Regions from separate parts of the Paenibacillus sp. FSL H3-0457 genome, predicted to be linked through region 1. Evidence: predicted binding sites of a transcription regulator. Region 1 holds the regulator's gene; the other holds the start of a gene.
What was found. Region 1 encodes LexA, which represses DNA repair genes until DNA is damaged. Its sites were predicted from a motif close to CGAACATATGTTCG; they were not measured.

Region 2: a site for LexA is predicted at 2,917-2,930, ahead of recA (recombinase RecA). Genes of this name have one in related genera too.

The regions. Positions count from the first base shown of each region.
Region 1 is NZ_CP150283.1:4,036,791-4,042,098, forward strand. Features, by position in the region: gene MHH25_RS17850 (HAD family hydrolase) at 494-1,285, opposite strand; gene MHH25_RS17855 (hypothetical protein) at 1,314-1,823, opposite strand; gene MHH25_RS17860 (DUF896 domain-containing protein) at 1,949-2,158, opposite strand; gene MHH25_RS17865 (LysM peptidoglycan-binding domain-containing protein) at 2,254-2,631, opposite strand; gene lexA (transcriptional repressor LexA) at 2,929-3,555, shown strand; gene MHH25_RS17875 (aldehyde dehydrogenase) at 3,661-4,962, opposite strand.
Region 2 is NZ_CP150283.1:2,609,525-2,614,832, forward strand. Features, by position in the region: gene MHH25_RS11745 (YajQ family cyclic di-GMP-binding protein) at 1-485, shown strand, start outside; gene pgsA (CDP-diacylglycerol--glycerol-3-phosphate 3-phosphatidyltransferase) at 805-1,392, shown strand; gene MHH25_RS11755 (competence/damage-inducible protein A) at 1,500-2,756, shown strand; gene recA (recombinase RecA) at 3,000-4,064, shown strand; gene MHH25_RS11765 (regulatory protein RecX) at 4,347-5,084, shown strand.

The DNA.
Region 1 (5,308 bases):
CTCCTCTTGTAGAGGGCAACAATTCCTTCAACTTCACCCCCACTACCAAATAGATAATTGCTAAATGTAAGCGATATCAATTCGGTGTATTATGTTGAATCACACAATCCAAGGTGCTTCACCTCATTCATTAGCACTTACTAAGTGGTGTGATTTCCAAATCGGAAGAAGATACTCTAAAATATTAAGCGCTTACAATCAATCGAAAATAATAAGCAATAACTCCCTGCCTCCATTTAATGAAGTAAGTCAAAAAGATATTGCTTTATGACAATCTAAATACTAGTCATACTAGTATGTTAGTTACATTCTAATCCAGCTTCCCTCTAATTTCAATAACTTTTAGCAAAAAAAATGGAGATCTCTTTTAACAAGGTAATTTACTCAACAAGCTCAAATAAAAAAACATTGGTAACTTCAAGAACGACATCATCGTTCATTGAAGCTTCCAATGTTTCAGGGTGCTGAGGAAAGATGTTATAACTGATTCCGCTTAGAAATTAGCAATAAGCTGATTTAATTCCGATAAATGTGTTATTTCATGGTCTGGCGCATACGCTTCATTGTTGGTCTTATGCTCACGGTTAATCCATACGGATTGGATGCCAGATGATAAAGCACCACGAATATCAGTCGTTAACTTGTCTCCAACCATCATGCTCTCTTCGGGTTTAACACCCAGTTTACTCAAAGCATGTTCAAATATCGACGGATCTGGTTTTCCTTTTCCGAAGTTACCCGAGATAATAATCTCATCAAAGAAAGGAGTCAATTCAGGTACACCATCCAACTTTTCTTGTTGCAAAGCAGGACAACCGTTTGTTAACAACAACAGTTTGTACTTGCCTTGTAACTGACGCAAGGTATCCATCGTTTCTTCGTACACATGAGGTCTGGATCTCCGTTCTACTCCAAACTGCGCAGCAAGTTGTTCAGCAAGATCTTCCCGATCTATACCCAACTTCAACAAGCCACGACGCCAGGATTCTTTACGGTAAACTGGAGCAAGCTGTTCCAACTGACGGAACTCAGGTTGATCCCCACCAGTAAAGTTAGCCCATAGGCCTTCAAACGGATTGATTCCAATCATTTTGGTAAAAGGAAAGGTTTCATATGATTCATACAGTCCACGTGCCTCATTACGAACAGCTTCTTCAAGTTCTTCTGGTTTGACCCCAGTCTCTTGCGCTGCGATTAGACAAGTCTCATGAAAAGCTTCTCGAACACTACGCTCATCCCATAATAAAGTATCATCTAGGTCGAACAAAATCGCTTTTAACGCCATTCCGATCATCTACCCCTTTATGCAATAATTACTTTTCGACGGTTTCCACGGTGATCTGGTGTGCTTTTGCAAACTTCAGCAAACGTTCTGCAATCGCATCTGTATCGTAACGGTTCAATAACTTGGTGAACACCCATCTTTTCCCGCGACTGTTATGTTCGATAACAACTGTACCTGGTTCAATTCTGAATTTGACGATATCGTCAACCCCAATTGAACGTTCACGATTACCCTTCGTCGTTATAATCCGATTACTGCTAATCTTGATGTATGGACGTCGAAGCATGAAGATGACTGCCAAAAATACGTAAAGCAGCATGGTCACCCAGTCCCAAGTTGTCATTGGAGCTTGCACAAGGAACGTGCTCATAAACAGATACAAAAAGGCGAGACCAATCAAAAATATAGGGAACAAAAGACTGCGTCCCTTAAAGACTTCTTCACCTGGTGTACCTGTGATTGGTTGACCACTTTTTTTGCGTTGCTGATTTAACTGCTTGGAATTTTTCTTAACCGTTCTCTCGAACGAACGCGACATGAGAATCCCCCTTATGTGTCTTTGTATCGGCTTACATAATTGCAAACCAACATTTCCCCCTATAAATTGCACACTCAAAATAACAGGAAGAAACCTAAATATCATAATGATATCATTAGGTTTCGTTAGTGTTTGAGTTTGCCTTGGTGGCCTTTGTCATTCTCATCATCAACAATCTCAATGGTATCCAGTTGTTGTCTGAAATTGCTGCGAATATTACTCAAATAAATCTCTCTTAGTTCGGCACGTTCAGCAAGTTCTTCCTCCGACAATCCAGTGGACTTTTGCTTACGAGCCAATTCGTTAATGCGTGCTACCAGACTATCTATATCCAAGCTTGTCCCCTCCAAAAATACAAAGTCATATTAACTTTGCCATTATAAAGGCTGCTTGTCAAGTTGACACGCGCTAACACTCATTGATGTGCATTTTATTCTGCAAATTGCGGTAGAGCTAGTACTTGTCCCACTTGGATGGATGTTGTATGAAGTTGATTCACTTTCTTAATCGCTTCTATATAAATACGTGTATCCATATTCGTCGGTTTATGTTCCAAAGAAATACTCCATAATGTTTCCCCTTGTGAAACAGCTATCTTTCCTCCTGGCAGAACATCATTCTCATTGCCGGCAAATACAGTTAAAACGGTGCTGCATCCAATAAATATAATCATAGAAGTAATGGCTACCTTTAACATCCATGAAGAAATCTTGAAACGCGCTAAAACCTTCTTGTAGTTCCCTATGTTAGACTTCACCAGTTCCGAATTCATTGGTTCATAAATGCTTTGATAAGTAGAATATCTCATTAAATCCCCGCCTCCAAACGTTTGTTCCTATCTGTTGAAATCAATATAACACGAACACTTGTTTTGTTCAATAGATTTTCAGAACAATTGTTCGCTTCTTTTTTAGAAGGAACAATATCTTATTTCAAGTACTTGTGCAAAACATTTGCAGTATTATGCTCTGACTTTTGGACAATTTCTGTTCTATAAGCTAAAAAACACTGATTTAATGCTATTTTATTTAGAACTTATGTTTGTACGAACGGAGGTTCTATGTTATAATTTTCCCAAACGTTACTAAAATGGGGTTGATACGGTATGTCGAAGATATCCAGCAGGCAGCAGGCTATTCTGGAGTTTATACGAAATGAAGTCCGGTTGAAGGGGTATCCTCCTTCCGTACGGGAAATTGGTGAAGCGGTTGGACTGGCTTCCAGCTCAACAGTACATGGACATTTGGATCGTTTGGAGAAAAAAGGTTTGATCCGACGCGACCCTACCAAGCCAAGAGCCATTGAGCTTTTGAGCCAGGAAGAATCTGAGCATTCTCATCAATTTGCTCATAGCGTTGCACGTATTCCTGTCGTTGGTAAGGTTACAGCCGGGGTTCCAATCACTGCAACCGAGAACATTGAAGACTACTTCCCTCTTCCTACACATTATGTAGGCGAACAGAAAGTGTTTATGCTTTCAGTAGTCGGAGATAGTATGGTGGAAGCTGGAATCGTTAATGGAGATTATGTTATTGTCCGTCAACAGCAAACTGCTGATAACGGTGATATCGTCGTTGCAATGACTGAAGACGATGAAGCTACAGTGAAAACGTTCTATAAAGAGAAAGATCATATTCGCCTTCAACCGGAGAATGCGACCTTCGAACCTTTACGTTTGAAACATGTTAGTATTCTGGGTAAAGTCATTGGCCTTTTCCGAGATATTCATTAATATTTAACTTGAGTAACAAAACTAGATGTAATGAAATACGAAAGAGGTTATCCTGATCAACAGGACAACCTCTTTTTTTCATGTTTATGTTATTTTAGCGGCTAATTATTCACTGCGTTTCAGAACACTTTTGTGATGCGAGAACACATCAAAGCTCTGTTGTCCGTGATATGAGCCCATGCCGCTCTCTCCTACACCACCAAACGGAAGGTAGTGTGATGTCATATGAGAAAGTGTGTCATTAATACATCCCCCACCGAAGGATACTTGATTCAGAACCTGATTCTGCAGTTGCTCATCCTGTGTGAAGAGATATAGTGCCAATGGTTTTGGCCGGCGAACAATCTCATCTAGCATAGGATTCAGGTCACTGTACGTAAATACAGGAAGAATCGGACCAAAGATCTCTTCTTGCATGACAGCTGATTCCCAGTTCACATCTCCAAGTACAGTCGGCTCAATGAGCAACTGCTCTCGTACAGAACGTCCACCAATCAGCGTTTTGCCATCTGTTAGGAATTTCGACAACCGATCAAAGTTACGCGAGTTAACAATATGCGGGAAATCAGCGTTCTGTAACACATCGTCCCCAAATTTATCTTTGATCTCTGCGCCAATCAGATTTATCAATTCGTCATGAACTTGTTCATGTACAAGCAAATAATCCGGAGCAACGCAAGTTTGGCCTGCATTCAGGAACTTACCACGAACAATACGCTGGGCCACCAGCTTCAGTTCTGCATCGTTATGGACAATAGCAGGACTCTTGCCCCCTAGCTCCAGGGTTACAGGAGTCAAATGCTCCGCAGCTGCCTTCATAACAATGCGACCAACACCTGTGCTTCCTGTGAAGAAAATATAATCAAACTTCTCTTTCAACAATGCTGTACTGGCTTCAACTTCCCCTTCCATAACGGCGATATACTCCTGAGGGAAGATCTCCTGAATCAGATCATATGTCAGACGAGATACCGCTGGTGTTAATTCAGAAGGCTTGATAACTGCACAGTTACCGGCTGCAATTGCTCCAATCAGTGGACCAAAGGCCAGTTGGAAAGGATAGTTCCAAGGTGCAATAATAAGAGCCACTCCGTATGGTTCAGGGTAAATGGTGCTCACCCCATCCGGCATAGCCGAATTGGTTGGGACTTGTTTTGGTACAGCCCATTCCTGCAGGTGTTCTAATGCAAAATCCAGTTCACCCAGAACAATGCGAATCTCGGAACCGTAAGCTTCCGCCTCTGATTTGTTCAAATCTGCCCGAAGTGCATCTTGAATCCGTTGCTGATACTTTTCAATTCCTTTTCTAAGCTGTTGAAGTGAATTAATCCGATACTCAATATTTTTAGTTTGTCCTGTATAAAAAAATGTACGTTGATCTGTCACCAGTTGTTTTGCCTGATCCATATTAACATCTCCAATTAATTATTTAAAATTAAATTGTTAAAAATTTAATTAAAGTATACCTCTTCTATATGAAACTTTCAACATACAAATGAAACATTTATTTGTATGTATTTGAACGATGGTTGGAATTTTTATAGAGTGAAAGCTAGTACTTGCTACTATGTAGTGGCTATTAGAATTTCTAAGGAAGCTTAATTTAGATTTTTTGCTTCCGACAGTTTGATGCACTGTAAGAAAGAATTCTAATCTCAGTTTCTCTTTAATAAGTTAGTAGATAAATGACAATCGTTTTGCGCTAAAACAAGCATGAAGTGATACAATTCATCAGATGGAGAGGTTTAGTTAC
Region 2 (5,308 bases), 1.4 Mb from region 1:
CAGAAAATTCATTTGATATCGTGTCCAAAATGGACTTGCAAGAACTGACAAATGCCGTTACACAAACCGAGAAAGAAATTGGCGCTCGTTATGACTTCAAGGGCAGCAAGAGCAGCCTGAAGCTGGATAAGGATGCGTTAACGATCGTATCTGATGATGAGACCAAACTCAAGGCTGTCATTGAAGTGCTGCAATCCAAAATGGCGAAGCGTGGTCTACCATTGAAAAACATTGATTACGCAAAGGTAGAGCCAGCGTCTTCTGGTACAGTCCGCCAGCGTTTGAATTTTAAACAGGGGATTGATCAGGACATCGCCAAGAAAATCAATATCCTGATTCGGGATTCCAAGATGAAGGTGAAGAGTCAGATTCAGGGAGATCAACTTCGGGTAACTGGTAAGAGTAAAAATGATTTGCAAGCTGTCATGCAGTTGCTAAATGGTGCTAACCTGCCTCTGGATTTGCAATATACAAATTTCAAGTAATAAGGCCTTTTTGTAGCAAAAGTGTTTTTTGACACGGTATTGGGCGTATATTATACTAAGTGTGCATTGCTGGCAGTCAAGCATCAAGTCCAGTCCTCATCGTTTGCTGACTTTGTGAAAAGCAGTACATCTTCTGGAAGTCACCGGAACGTTTAAAGCGTTTTGCTTTTGAGCGGTTGACTTTATTTTTTGCGTTTCTACATAGTGGGATCATGTTAATATGGATTGACATTGAAACTGTACATTTCATGTTCCGGATGATGATAACGGGATTATGATGATTGTTTGGAGTAATGGAGGATATGAGGGAGGGCGTCTTGTGAATTTACCCAACCGGATTACGCTTGCACGAATTTGCTTAATCCCTTTTTTGATGGTGTTCCTGCTCGTGGATTTTCCATTTTATCCAGAGCCGTTGCAGCTTGGAAGCTTGTCGCTTCCGTATAATCAACTGATTGCTGCTGTTATTTTTATCATCGCCGCAAGCACAGATGGAATTGACGGATACCTTGCGCGGAAAAATAACATGGTTACCAATCTGGGGAAACTGCTCGATCCACTCGCAGACAAGTTGCTGGTTACTGCAGTTTTGATCTCGCTTGTGGAGATGGGCAAGCTGGATTCCTGGATTGCAGTTGTCATTATTAGTCGTGAATTTGCAGTTACCGGCTTGCGTCAAATTGCATTGCTGGATGGTTCGGTTGTTGCCGCCAGTGCTTGGGGCAAGCTGAAGACTGTAGTGCAGATTGTGGCGATTGTGCTGTTGCTGTTGAACAATTTCCCGTTTTCATACACGGGTATTCACGTCGATATTATCGCGGTATGGGCAGCAGCGCTTATTACCATCTGGTCGGGTATCGATTACTTTATCAAAAACAAAAACCTGCTTCATTTAACAAAAGCATAATGGTTTGTTCTTAATTGGGTAATCATGAAGGAAGCATTGGGTCAGGGGCAATAGGAAATTATCCTATTGCCCTTTGATCACTCACCACGTGTACAGGAGGATGCTCAATGAAGGCAGAAATCATTGCAGTTGGCACAGAGCTATTGCTTGGACAAATCGTCAATACCAATGCCAGATACCTATCCCGTGAATTGGCTGCGATGGGGATCGATGTATATTTCCAAACGGTGGTTGGGGATAACCTGAACCGACTTAGTGAAGCTATTCGCATTGCGCAGAGCCGTGCAGACGTTATTTTATTTTCCGGTGGCATCGGACCTACACAAGATGATCTGACCAAGGATGCGCTCGCAGCTGTTCTTAACCGGAAACTGCATACAGATCGAATGGCAATGGACAAAATTGAGAGCTTTTTCAGAGATCGTAATGTGGATATGACAAAGAATAACCGACGTCAGGCGATCGTTATTGATGGCGGAACACCTCTGGCCAATGAAACGGGCCTCGCGGCAGGAAATGCGATTTCTGACAATGACAAATATTATGTTGTGATGCCTGGACCACCTAAAGAGTTGATTCCAATGTTTGAACAGGAAGTCAAACCTTGGCTGTTCCAGCATGTACTCACAGAAGAGATGCCGATCTATTCCCGAATGCTCAAATTCGCAGGTATTGGTGAATCTGCTCTGGAAGATCGACTTCTGGATCTGATTGACGCGCAGACAGACCCTACGATTGCTCCTTACGCGAGCGAAGGCGAAGTTACGGTACGCGTCTCCACAAAGGCTGCGAGTGAGGGAGAGGCGAAGCTGAAGCTGGATGCGATGGAGGTTCAGATTCGGGAGCGTTTGACAGAACATCTCTACGCGAACGAGGATGTGCCTATAGAGTACACGATTGTAACCATGATGTCTGACATGGGGCTGACGCTCAGCGCTGCTGAGAGCTGTACAGGAGGGCTTGTCATGCAAAGTCTGACCTCTATACCCGGAAGTGCGTCAATGCTCAAAGGTGGAATTGTTTGTTACTCCAATGAAATTAAAGAAAAGCTGCTGAATGTGCCTCATGATTATCTGGAAGGTGAAGATGCACCTGGGGCGGTAAGTCCTGAGGTTGCAAAAGTGCTTGCTGAGCAGATTCGCATGATTGGCGATGCTGATTTTGGCTTGGCTGTTACCGGTGTAGCTGGACCGGGATATTCGGAACGCAAACCACCCGGACTTGTCTTCATCGCTCTTGCTGAACGTGGAAAAGAGACGGAAATTCATGAGCTGCGTATTAATGGTAATCGCGAGACGGTTCGCATTCGTTCAGCCAAAGCGATTCTCTATCGCTTATGGCAAAAACTTGTGGCGATGGATTGATTAGTTAATAGCTTCGATTGCATTTACAGTTCCAAGCAAGTATAATTAAGGAAGACGGAAGAACCGTAGAATTAGGCTTTACAGCCTTGTTTACGGTTCTTTTTTCTGTTTAATGGAAAGTTTCCTTGAGGAAGAGGCGCCTCGGCCTTTACAAAAAAAACGAATGTATGTTCGAAAAAAAGCTTGGCAAACGTGTTAAAACAAGGTATCATTATCTTATAAACAGTAAAGGGTGTGAGCTTATTGTCAGACCGTCGTGCCGCGCTTGATATGGCGCTCCGTCAAATAGAGAAGCAATTTGGTAAAGGATCCATCATGAAACTGGGTGAGTCCACTCATATGAATGTGGAAATTATTCCCAGTGGTTCCTTGGCTTTGGATATTGCATTAGGAACAGGCGGCTTGCCTAAAGGCCGTATTGTTGAAATATATGGACCTGAATCCTCTGGTAAAACAACCGTAGCATTGCATGCTATCGCTGAAGTACAAAGAGCGGGTGGACAAGCTGCATTTATCGATGCCGAGCATGCTCTTGACCCACAATATGCAAGCAAACTTGGTGTTAATATTGATGAATTGCTTCTGTCTCAGCCAGATACGGGTGAGCAAGGGCTGGAAATTGCAGAAGCTCTTGTACGCAGTGGTGCAGTAGATATCGTCGTTATTGACTCTGTAGCCGCATTGGTTCCAAAAGCAGAGATTGAAGGCGAAATGGGCGATTCACACGTTGGTTTGCAAGCGCGTTTGATGTCTCAGGCGCTGCGTAAACTGTCTGGTGCAATCAGCAAATCCAAAACAATCGCAATCTTCATTAACCAGCTTCGTGAGAAAGTCGGCGTTATGTTTGGTAACCCGGAAACAACACCTGGTGGTCGTGCTCTGAAGTTTTATTCCACAGTACGTCTGGATGTGCGTCGTATTGAGAGTATCAAATCAGGCAATGACATGATTGGTAACCGTACTCGTATTAAAGTTGTGAAAAACAAAGTGGCACCTCCGTTTAAACAAGCGGAAGTGGATATCATGTATGGCGAGGGTATTTCGAGAGAAGGCAGTATCATTGACATTGGTACAGAGCTGGACATCGTTAATAAAAGTGGTGCTTGGTACTCCTACGAAGGCGAGCGTTTAGGACAAGGTCGTGAGAACGCAAAGCAGTTCATGAAAGAGCATAAAGATATTGCTGACATCATTGAACAAAAAATTCGTGTAGCCAGTAACTTGGTTACTGCAGTTCCTGCGCCAACGAGTGAAGAGCAACAAAAAGAAGCAGCAGAAGAACAAGAACTGTTTGAAATCAACGAGTAATCTCTCAAAACCTCCCTTGTAGGGAGGACCCTGAGGGTGTTCCCCACTGGACTCCGTAAACTTATCTGATTGAGCTTGGATCAATCTGGATAATGGATTGTAGTGGGAGTACTCGTGCTGTCTAACAGCCCCTGTCCCAATGGACAGGGGCTGTTAGCACGCTAACTGTGGAGTAAAGGCCGGGCAGAGTTCCCGGTCTTTTGTATTATTGGTGTTCTTTGTCTTATGTGAAGATGTGCTTGGCGTAGTCAGAATGAAAATGTTATGAAAGGGGAGACCAGAATGGATCAACATGACGAGGATTTATATGAAGAAGCAGAACAGGACGGCCTATCCCAATTTCCGGACAACGAAGAACTTATTATTACACGTGTAGAACGAACGAAGAGCAGGCAAGCTCGTTATCGAATCACTTTTGGCATCCACTCCATTACGGTTCTTGAAGATGTGATGATTAAATACAGGATGACTCAAGGTAATACGTTTATGAAGAAGGATCTGGAAGATATCATTCTAGCTGATGAGCGACAGCGGACGTATGCACAGTCTCTGCGTTTTTTGGAGCATAAGCCACGTACGCGCCATGAATTAAGTCAGAAACTTCGTCAGAAGGAGTTTGCTGCACCTTTGATTGAAGAGGCGCTGGATCGGCTTGAGCGGGAGAACCTGGTGGATGACGATCTATTTGCGAAGGAATGGACAAGACAGCGTATGGAGGGCAAGCGGAAGGGAAAACTGTGGATAAGGCAAGAGCTGCGTCAAAAGGGCATTGCCAATGATCTCATTGTTGAGGCACTAGAAGGGATCAGTACAGATGCGGAATTTGAGACTGCCTTGAGTGCCGGACGCAAAAAATGGAATCAGGTCAAAGGGGACGTCAAAGAGAAGAAAAATAAAACGCTTCCCTTCCTAATGAGACGTGGTTTTTCAATGGATATGGTGCGCAAGGTCGTGAATTGTTTAATTGAAGAAGATGAGGCTGGGGACCCTGAAGATGACGAAGCGTTGTTATGGGATTAGCAGACTAGAGTCTCTATACTGCATTCTCTTGACAATTTCTTTCGTCAAATACTAAAATGGACATGAGTCTGTAAGAAATGGACAACCCTTTTTCCTTCCAAAAAAGCGGTTTCGGTTTCTTAAGATTTATACCATTCTTAATTATGGGTTCGCTGGAAACAGTGAATAGTACGTGGAAACATGTACATGTGAAATGAAAATCGGCGGGGGATCGCCGTGAGTAT